3 regions of the Paenibacillus sp. WG02 genome follow, and region 2 is predicted to be linked to each of the others. Evidence: riboswitches for the same ligand, from Rfam matches in the RefSeq annotation. Region 2 holds a riboswitch; each other region holds the start of a gene.
The links. A riboswitch is a leader RNA that binds a small molecule or an ion and turns the genes downstream of it on or off. The one in region 2 is predicted to bind cyclic di-GMP.
Positions count from the first base shown of each region.

Region 1: it holds a riboswitch for cyclic di-GMP, as region 2 does, so the genes downstream of both, ACBP55_RS02830 (S-layer homology domain-containing protein) here and ACBP55_RS24540 (pyridoxal phosphate-dependent decarboxylase family protein) in region 2, are expected to answer to the same signal.
Region 3: it holds a riboswitch for cyclic di-GMP, as region 2 does, so the genes downstream of both, ACBP55_RS01085 (transglutaminase-like domain-containing protein) here and ACBP55_RS24540 (pyridoxal phosphate-dependent decarboxylase family protein) in region 2, are expected to answer to the same signal.

Region 1 covers NZ_AP036016.1:621,035-624,319, forward strand. Annotated here, with positions in the region: gene ACBP55_RS02825 (hypothetical protein) at 1-442, shown strand, start outside; cyclic di-GMP riboswitch class I at 989-1,083, shown strand; cyclic di-GMP riboswitch class I at 1,202-1,296, shown strand; gene ACBP55_RS02830 (S-layer homology domain-containing protein) at 1,314-3,285, shown strand, end outside.
Region 2 covers NZ_AP036016.1:5,343,203-5,346,487, forward strand. Annotated here, with positions in the region: gene ACBP55_RS24535 (methyl-accepting chemotaxis protein) at 1-195, opposite strand, end outside; gene ACBP55_RS24540 (pyridoxal phosphate-dependent decarboxylase family protein) at 202-1,872, opposite strand; cyclic di-GMP riboswitch class I at 1,967-2,052, opposite strand; gene ACBP55_RS24545 (ABC transporter ATP-binding protein) at 2,401-3,285, opposite strand, start outside.
Region 3 covers NZ_AP036016.1:240,842-244,126, forward strand. Annotated here, with positions in the region: gene spoIIE (stage II sporulation protein E) at 1-184, shown strand, start outside; gene ACBP55_RS01080 (class D sortase) at 402-1,115, shown strand; cyclic di-GMP riboswitch class I at 1,201-1,288, shown strand; gene ACBP55_RS01085 (transglutaminase-like domain-containing protein) at 1,302-2,108, shown strand; gene ACBP55_RS01090 (collagen binding domain-containing protein) at 2,301-3,285, shown strand, end outside.

The sequences.
Region 1 (3,285 bases), 3.7 Mb from region 2:
AAACACCGCCCAAGTTGAGAGACTAAATAACATGAGAGTTTTGGGTTGTCGCAACCTTGAATGGTTTACAGGTGATAACAGTCGAATAACTCGGATGGTGATTGAAGGTTGTAAAAAACTCGATTTGCGAACACTTCAATCCTTTCAAAACATTGAAGCATTAATCGTTAACGGCAATTCTAATGAAGTTACACTGAATGAAATCAGAGAACTTAAGCAATTGAAAAGTCTGTGGTTAATCGATTGTAATGCCCAAGTCGATATTTCAAACCTGAAACATCAATTTCCTAGAATGGAAGAACTTCAAATCTCCAATATGAAGAATGAGCAAGTGCTTGAACTTAGTCAACTTAATACGGGTGTAATCGTGTCGGGCAGAACATATACTCTGAAAGGAAGTCTAAGAACATATAAGGCCTTAAATGGAAGTATAATAGAATAACTATACGATCTAGCCAAAAGAGCTAGGAGACCACAAACGAGACTAATCTCTCGCTAGTGGTTTTCTTTTTGTCTGCCGCTATATCGCTAACAACACAAATAACCGCTCAGAGAGTATGAGTGATAAGATGAAAGTCCTAATATTTTCGTGGAATTCATGAATGTAATTGTTTTATGTGTAGCGAGGATAAGCATAGGTTCCATACTATTTACGGGTTATACTGGTGGATTGTGCCAATGGTAGCTGTTTACTTGCTTCGGCCTATAAGTTGTTACGTAAGGAGGCAGTTTAATAGGAATACAGACTTCCAAGGTCTACCCAATTAATGTGGGTTGTGCTGTAATGGCTTTCATCAATGGTATCTTCGTTATGGGTCAACCGGAACATTTGGTTGGTCTATTTTGTGTGAAATTACACACTTTGTATATGGATTTCCTCTTTTTTGTAGAAATGTGTTGAAATTTGATGTTTTATGGAATAGTATGGAAAATAGTTGGTTCTATACGACTAGTAATAATGAGTGAATATACCCAATAACCAAGCATTAACGAACAAAGGCAAATCTATCGAAAGGTAGAGACGCAAAGCTACGGGTCTAAGCCATGAGTCACGCCTCATGGGACGATAGCCGGGTTACCTTAGAGGCTTGGTTTTTTATTGTCTAAAAAGAAAGGAAGGAAGTGCTTGATTTACATTATTTAGGAAGAGTGCGTCTGAAGAAGAAATTTTAAGCTTCGAATTACCTAGTAACCAAGCGATAACGAACAAAGGCAAACCCATTGAAAAATGGAGACGCAAAGCCACGGGTCTAAGCCATGAGTTATACCTCATGGGATGATAGCCGAGTCGCTCATTGGAGCTTGGTTATTTTTTGATAGATAAATTACTTACAGAAAAAGGAGTAGATGCTGTTTTGTTAAGATTCATGTCATTACGAAAGTTAAGCTTGTCAATTGCTGTTGTTATGGTTGCTACCCTGTTTATGCCGCTTATATCCTATGCTGCACAAACCATCTGGTTCACGTACAACCCTACTACAGGGAAACTAAGCGGTCAGGTATATATTCATGACCCTAATAAGGTTTCGATTCAAGTTACTAGTCCTCAAGGAGTTACTAATGTAACCTATAGTACATACGGAACTGTTGTAGATACCACCTATGACGATAACAATGTTTTGTTGAAAGTGGTTAAGTATGATTTGAACTTAAATCCTAATAAAGCGCCTAGCCAAATCGTTATGAATGTATGTAACCAAACTACAGAGCTTAGTAAAAGTGTTTGGAACGATTCAACAGTTTCCTATTATAGCCCAGACCGTTTTACAAGCGGAACTTACAGATCGCCGGGGCACCAATACTTCTCAGAAATTCCTGCTGGATCCTACATGCCAAGCGGAGCTAAATTAGTTTCGTTTACCCCTCTATTAGATGGGGATAATAGAGTCGAATTATATATGCCTTATGATAATAGTGTTTGGAATAGTAACATTGTCACGCAAATCGATAAGTCACAATTCACAATCTCTGATCTTGCATTAAAAGATACTACGACCAACGAATCTGTGAGTATAGGTAGTTTGAAATACGTAGGTAACTATTACTTTTATTTTGAAACTACAAGTAATCTGATTAAGAACCACAACTATGAGTTTAGTCTTTCGAACACTAGTGGAGGTAATGAATTTCTGCTACCGGCTAGTGGGAACTATCTGGCTAATTTATATCTAAGAAATGGCGATCTATTTCTTGGCAGTAGTGTTATGAATTTTTACCCGATCAATCTAGGAAATGGAACTCCAGGGGGTACTCCAAATTATCATGGTACTGGATCGCCATACGGCACAATGGATAACTGTTCTGATTCAGTAATCCCTCCTAACAATGGAAATTCTAATCCCGGAAATGAACATGGAGATAATAGTGAAAGCGGGAATACATCTCCAGATACGGGGATAACAGAAGTTGCAAATGGCGTAAAGCTTGATAAAAGAGCAGCGACCGTAACTAAAGATTCCAATTCAGAAGGCAAGCAGGTAACGAAAGTCGTCCTTGATGCCGACAAATTAGGAAAAGCGTTAGGTCTTCTAAAAGACAAGGACAAAGGTGCACAAACAGTAAGTCTAGAAATCGAAGGATCGGATCCGATATCTCAGGTTCAATTGCCAGTTGGAACACTAGCAGATTCGTTCAAAGACTCTTCCGCAGTTATTTCCATTAAGAATGAATCGGCAAGCTATAATTTGCCTATCAAATTAATTGATTTATCGTTGCTAGCTACTCAATTGGGGGCTTCATTGAAAGATGTCGTTCTAACTATTCAAATCGAGAAAGTTACAGGGAGTAAAGCTAAACAAATAGACAATAAAGCTAAAAGCCTGAACGTTAATTTGTTAACGGACCTAGTCGACTTCAGTATTACTGCTGAGGCGAATGGTAAGAAGCAAGAGATAAACAACTTTGGCAGCATATATGTGACTAGAACCATAACAGTTCATCAAGTTTTAAATGCAAATCGTTCTACAGCAGTTACCTTTGATGAAACAACCGGTAAATTAATGTTTGTACCGGCCATATTTACAACGATTAACGGTAAGACAGAAGTTACGATAAAGCGAAATTCAAATAGCCTCTATACCGTGGTTCAAGGGCAACAAACCTTCAAAGATTTAAGCGGATATTGGGCAAAAGAGGATGTAGAGTTTCTCGCAACGAAGCAATTGGTTGAAGGAACTGCAGCTGATGCATTCTCCCCGGAACAATTGATAAGCCGTGCCGAGTTCGCGACATTACTTACTCGTGCTTTAGGATTAAATGAAGTTAAGTCCAGTATGCAATTTAAGG
Region 2 (3,285 bases):
ATTTTCAATGTTTGTCGTTAATCTTTGAACGAATTGATCTTCAAGCTTCGTTGTTAAACTTTTGCTGGTCAAATAGCCGGAGACGGAGAAAGCTGCGCATACAAATAGCAACAGCAACAAGATACTGCTCGTCATTTTTACCGCGATTTGTCCTCTGAACCAGTTTAAAATTTTTGTTGGAGCATGCTTTGCCACTTTCAATTACCTCCCGCTTAAAATCGATGTTTCGGAATATTTCTCGTAGACTTGCGCTACGGTTTCCTTCAAATATTGAACGATGTCATGCACATGTTTGGTCTCTGTATAAGGGGAGATGACAAAAATCTTTGTCGCGTACAGTGCAACAGAACTATCATCCTTCGTTTGAACAAGCAAATGCTTTTTGGTATCGCCAAAAAATATCCGGTCGCGATGATTCCCAAGTATTTCGAACAAACGCTCATTAAATTTATTATTTCGTTCAATTTCCTTAAGTGTGCATTTGCCCGAAACTTCTTCCTGAAAATGAGGACTGCCTTCTGGATATATTCGAAAAAGTGTTATTATGCCAGGGTTATCGCTATTAACGATCTCAGCTTGAGGAATTTCTTGGCGCAGCGCTTCCCTAAAAGCGAGATTAACCTCAACGAACTGGGCTAGTAATTGCTGATACCCTTGAATGCCGAATGCAAGCAAAGCGCTGTATATGCTAATGGAGCTAGCCATGCGCGAGCACTCCAACGTATATCCGGTATGATACTGCCCGTATCCCCGATGTCCGACATAAGGGGTTTCATCTGGATGCAAATCCATGAGTCTTAAATCGGCGGCATCCTTGACCAGGAATAGGCTTGTCACGTAAGGGGTTTGACCCAGCTTTTGAAAATCGAAGCAGAGCGAGTCCGCCAAATGCAAATGCTTCATTTTGCTTTGAATAGAGATTAAAGCCTGAGTGACATCTTTCTTAAATTCGAGTGGATTAGCAGTGAAATCATAGTCATTAAAGAAAGCAAAGAATCCACCTAAAGCTGAGTCTGCATGAATATGAGGTCTAAGCAAACCATGATGAACTGCTGCCTTGTCTGACACGGCATAAATTTGTTCCAAATCGTCAATCCCCATAGCATCCGTCGTACCTGTTGTAGCTACAATGTAAATCGGGATTCCGCCTCTTGCAATCACTTCTTCCATTTTAAATCGGAGATCATTCACATCCATGGAACTATCTGCATTCGTGCGAACTCTGATCAATCTATCGCTTCCTATGCCCGATGCCTCCATTGATTTAAACAAGCTGTAGTGAGCGGCATCGGAACAAAATGCATACAAGTTGTCGGGAACACCTTTTTGCAAGGCGTCCGGAACGAATTTAGATATTGCTATCCGAAGTCCTGAGAAGACAGCTCCTTGTCCGCCCCACGTCGTATACCCGCCGCTTTTCAACGCATCATAGCCTATTAATTTGGACATCATGCTGATTACCCTTACTTCTGCTTCAGCTCCGGCCGGGCCGTATACATCCCATAAATTGTTGCCATTAACCAAGAACGCCGCAATCATGCCCATAATTCCCGGGATGCTCGCCATCGGTAATATATTCGTCAAGAAATTTTTCGTATGATAAGGATGATCATGCAGCAATTTCAATAACTCGGTATTAACTTCCTCCATAGGGACACTGCCATTAGGGATGGAGCTATTTCGAATAAGGTTGTTATAGAAAGTTCCTGTTCGGTTTTTCTCGCCCTTGAGATTGACGCCATCCGGGTTTTTGAGATCATCGACTCCCGTTACTAATTGTTCAATGAGCCGTAAAACCATTTGACGCGTTTGTTGGTTTCCATCCTCACTGGGGAATAATTGCTGTACATTCGTTAGTCTTTTCTCTCTCATTCATTTCTCTCCTATCGATAGAATTGCTTGAAGAAAATGTTCACAAAAAAAAAGGAGAAACATAGGCATAAATGCCCTATTCCACCAATTGCTACAATGCAACTGGCTGACATATCCTTGTTGGATGTAGTCCCTCTAGCTTTGCGTCCCTATTTTTCAATAGGTTTGCCATTATAAAGTTGTAGGTGAAAAATCCCATCTTCGACATTAATCGACAGCAAAACTTTACAATTTTATACATTAGTATAGTATAGTAAATTAAATAAAACAACACAATTTTCCAATATTGTTTGTTAATTTATTATATTGTAACTAAATTGCTTTTTTAACATTTTCCAAGGCCCCTGGTAAAATAGGATCAATTGTCTCTCTTCGAGACATTTATACCCATCCATTTAAGCAATAAATGCTAGAATCTTGCAGTACCTTTCTGGGACTTTTATCACACAAATAAAAAAAAGCTTCGTCACGACTTCCTAACAAGGAGTCTGACAAAGCTTATTTTCAACTCTCAATTGCAGATTCATGCTATGAAATGGTTTGTGCAGCATCCATATTCCCCTGTGAATGCAGAAATAATTGCTCGTAATAGCCCCGAAGCGCAAGTAATTGAGCGTGGTTCCCTTCTTCAACAATCTTGCCCTGACTCATCACAATGATGCGGTTGGCATGCATAATAGTCGAGATGCGATGCGCGATGACAAGTGTCGTTCTTCCTTCGGCTACAACCTGCAGCGCGGATTGAATCAACTGCTCCGTTTGGGAATCCAAATTCGCTGTAGCTTCATCAAGAATCAGTACTTTCGGCTTGAATACGATAATTCGCGCGAACGAGATCAGCTGTCTCTCTCCTGCGGAAAGCCCGCTTCCTCTCTCGGAAATGCGTGTTTCATAACCATCCTTCATTCGTGAAACGAGATTGTCTGCCCCAACCATCCGGCATGCCTCAATCACTTCTTCACGTGCAATGGTTTTATCGAACATCCGAACATTGTCTAGTATGCTGCCAGCGTATAAGTACGGTTCTTGCTGCACAAGTCCAACCATTCGATGTAGATCAGCTTGCGGGATATCTCGAAGATCCGTGCCATCCATGCGGATACTTCCCTCCTGCACATCATAAAAGCGGCAAAGCAGACTAATCAGCGAGCTTTTCCCCGCGCCGGTCGTTCCAACTATGCCAATCATTTCGCCGGGCTCAATATGCAGCTCTAGATCCTCAATAACAGCTGTATCCTGCGAATAACCAAAATGTACATGATTGAAATGAATGTCCCCTTTAACGTCGTTGAGCGAAAGTGGCGGCACGCCTTCCTTATCCTTTACTTCCGGCTGAATGGAGAAGATATTCCAAATTCGATTGACAGATACAGTCGTAGATTGAAGAGTATTCCACTGCTGAGTAATGCTATT
Region 3 (3,285 bases), 3.3 Mb from region 2:
CGATACGACGATGCCGCAGGATTTTGCGGACTGTTTATTAGAAAGGATTTTCCGCCACCATCATGGTGAAATTCAAGATGATATGACCGTTGTTGTTGCTCGGGTTGAGAAGAGGCAGCCTGAATGGGCCACATTCCGCTGGCCAGGCATTACGCGAATGGAGCGTCCGAAGACGGTTAGTTAATGGAGGAATAGAAGCCATAACAGCTCATTTGCTGTTATGGCTTTTTATTTGCTGCTATTCCCTTAAGATTAAACAAGTAAATTAATACCCAAATAGGTTGCGCACAGAATTAGAAGCATGCTTAACTTATTTATAGGTTTGTTTACAAATCATGCCAAATCTAATTTTCCTCGGAGTATCATTATTGCGTGAGATCCAAGAGAAGGCGGTGCCATTTGTGATTAGAAAAAAGCTATCACTGTTATTTATCGTTCTTGGGATTATCATTTTTCTTTATCCAACGCTAAACGATCGTTATGAGAGCTATCAGCAGAGCAAAATTTTGAAACAATGGCAGGAAAATCTGCAGAATATGGATCAGACAGCCTCTGACATCGAGGAGGAAACGAATGCGGGGTTGGTCGCGCCTTCTTCCAGTCCGGAAGTGGAAGCTCTGCCAGCAAGCAGCTCGCCGAGCAGTCAACCAAGCAGTCAGCCAGGCCCCTTAGCCGCAGAAATGACACCGAAGCCTGTTACTTTGCCGCAGAAGAATATAGAGGGTGTCCTCACAATCGATAAAATTAATTTAAAGCTCCCTATTTTGACAGATGCAACCGTGAATAATTTGAAGATTTCCGTTGCTAGTATTGCCAAAACAGGCAAAGTAGGAGCTGTTGGTAACTATGCCATTGCGGGTCATCGAAACCTGACCTACGGGAAAAATTTTAATAGATTAGATGAAGTTACTGAAGGGGATTTCATAGAAGTGAATACAGGGAGCAAAACGTATATCTACAAGGTAGTGGACAAACAGTATGTCCTCCCAGAGGATGTCTGGGTGCTGAAGGGTAACGGCAAAGATCGGGAGATTACGCTAATAACTTGTCATCCTATGGAAAATCCGACTCATCGTATTGCCATTAAGGGAATCCTGGTGCAGTCTAAGGAATAAAATGTAATATTTTGTCTATCCAGAGAGACAAGCCTATGTTAAGATTGCACTATCACTATAGTGATTATAGGGATTCGGTGCGTTCCTCCGATAAAGGCAAATCTAGCGAAAACTAGAGACGCAAAACTAAAGGGCCTTCCTTAGCCGAACTAAGTTGGCAGCCAGTTACCGAAAGGGGATTTTTTTGTGTTCAAAAAGCCAATCATACGAACGATCATTGCTGCGGTTCTGTTTACTCTTGCTCCGCAAGGGATATTTGCAGCTTCCAATCCTTCCGTGATCGATAAAGATGCTCTGAATAAAGGAATTATCTCGGTTCATTATTCAAACGATAAGAACGCCAAAGTTCTCGTACGAATAATGAGAGAAAATGTCAAATATGATTACACCTTCGCAGAAGGGGACCAGTACCCTTTGCAGCTTGGAAACGGACCGTATAAAGTGCTGATTGGAGAGTCCATAGGAGCTAATAAATATAAAGTTGTTGCGCAAGAACAAATAGATTTAGAGATGGAAGACGAGAATGCGGTATTTCTACAGTCCATTCCTTTGATCGATTGGAACGATGAATCGAAGGCGGTCATTGAGGCTAAGCAATTAGCTGGAGATAAAGAAAAAGATATCGACAAAATAAAGGCCATTTATGGATATATCACAACACATTTCCAGTATGATTACGAGAAGGCCCAAAGTGTAGCAGACAATTATGTACCTAATCTGGATATGGTCTACGAAGCGTCCAATGGAATTTGTTATGACTTTGCTGCTACTTTTGCGGCAATGGCAAGAAGCCAGGGGATTCCAACCCGTCTAGTTATGGGATTTGAAAGCCATGCGCCAGATACTTATCATGCGTGGAATCAAGTATTCCTAAAGGAAAGTAAGGAATGGGTGACGATCGATACCACGTATGACGCTGTTCATATACAAGCCGGTGAAACAATAGATATTATAAAAAACGATCATAATTATCAAATTTCCAAAATATATTAGAGTAAATGAAGAAACCTGTACTCAACTGAGTACAGGTTTTTTTGTGCCGTTCATGTTAAAAAAACATTAAATTCCAAGATTTACAATACAAGTTGTATCATATAGTATTAAAAATGATACAATTTGTTTCAAGTGCATAAGTTGCAACTAATAATCTCAATAAAAATTAATCATGAATGGAGGTATGAATTTATGTTGAAGAAAAAGACGAGTGCGCTGCTGATTACTTTATTAATTTTTATGCAGAGTATTTACGGAATTGGCTTTACTACCAAGGCTAGTGCGAACACGATTTCAAACAATATTCTTGACAGCGTGACGATGGCTGTGTATGACAGCTCGGGACAAGTTGTGACCGGCAATGTTTACGATCCTAACTCCAAAGTGCAGCTAGACTATACATGGTCTTTGCCAAACGGTCATGGGTACCATAGTGGTGATACGTTTACGTTCACTCTGCCGCAGCAATTTTTGCTTTTCAACGATATCAGTGGCGGTTTGGACATGGGACCGAATCAGTTGGGAACTTTTCATGTGGATCAGGCTAGTCATCAAGTGTTGATTACTTTTAACAACTACATCGAAAGCCATGACAATGTACATGGCACGCTCACTTTCAGAACACAGTTAGATATAAGTAAACTTACGGAGAGCACAACGGTAACGATTACAATTCCGATTCAATCTGGCGAACAGATTTTCATCCTTCATCTAAAGCCCTCGGTCACTTCCACAATCGAAAAGAGAGGCGTACCCTCTGGGTTTAACGCGAAAGATATTCATTGGACCGTGGATGTGAATAAGACGCTGGATTCTGTTCAGAACGCCGTGGTGACGGACCCTATTCCCATAGGTCTATCTGTTCCTGTAACTGTAGCTGTTTATGATTTAGGGGTTCATCTAGATGGAACGGTCGTACAAGGAGCATTGGTGGATAGCAGTAAGTATACAGTTAATAGAACAGGGGCGGATCTTTCTGTTCGATTCAATGAATCTCCTATTCATACGGCTTACCGCATTCAATATACGACACCAATAACCGATTTTGACAAAGATATCTTTGTGAATACAGCAACGTTTGGAGGGAGTAATAAAAATCCTGTTCAAGCCTCTGCGACAGTCCATATAACGCGTGGAAGTTCTTTGGATAAAATAGCGGAAAGCTATAGTCCAATTA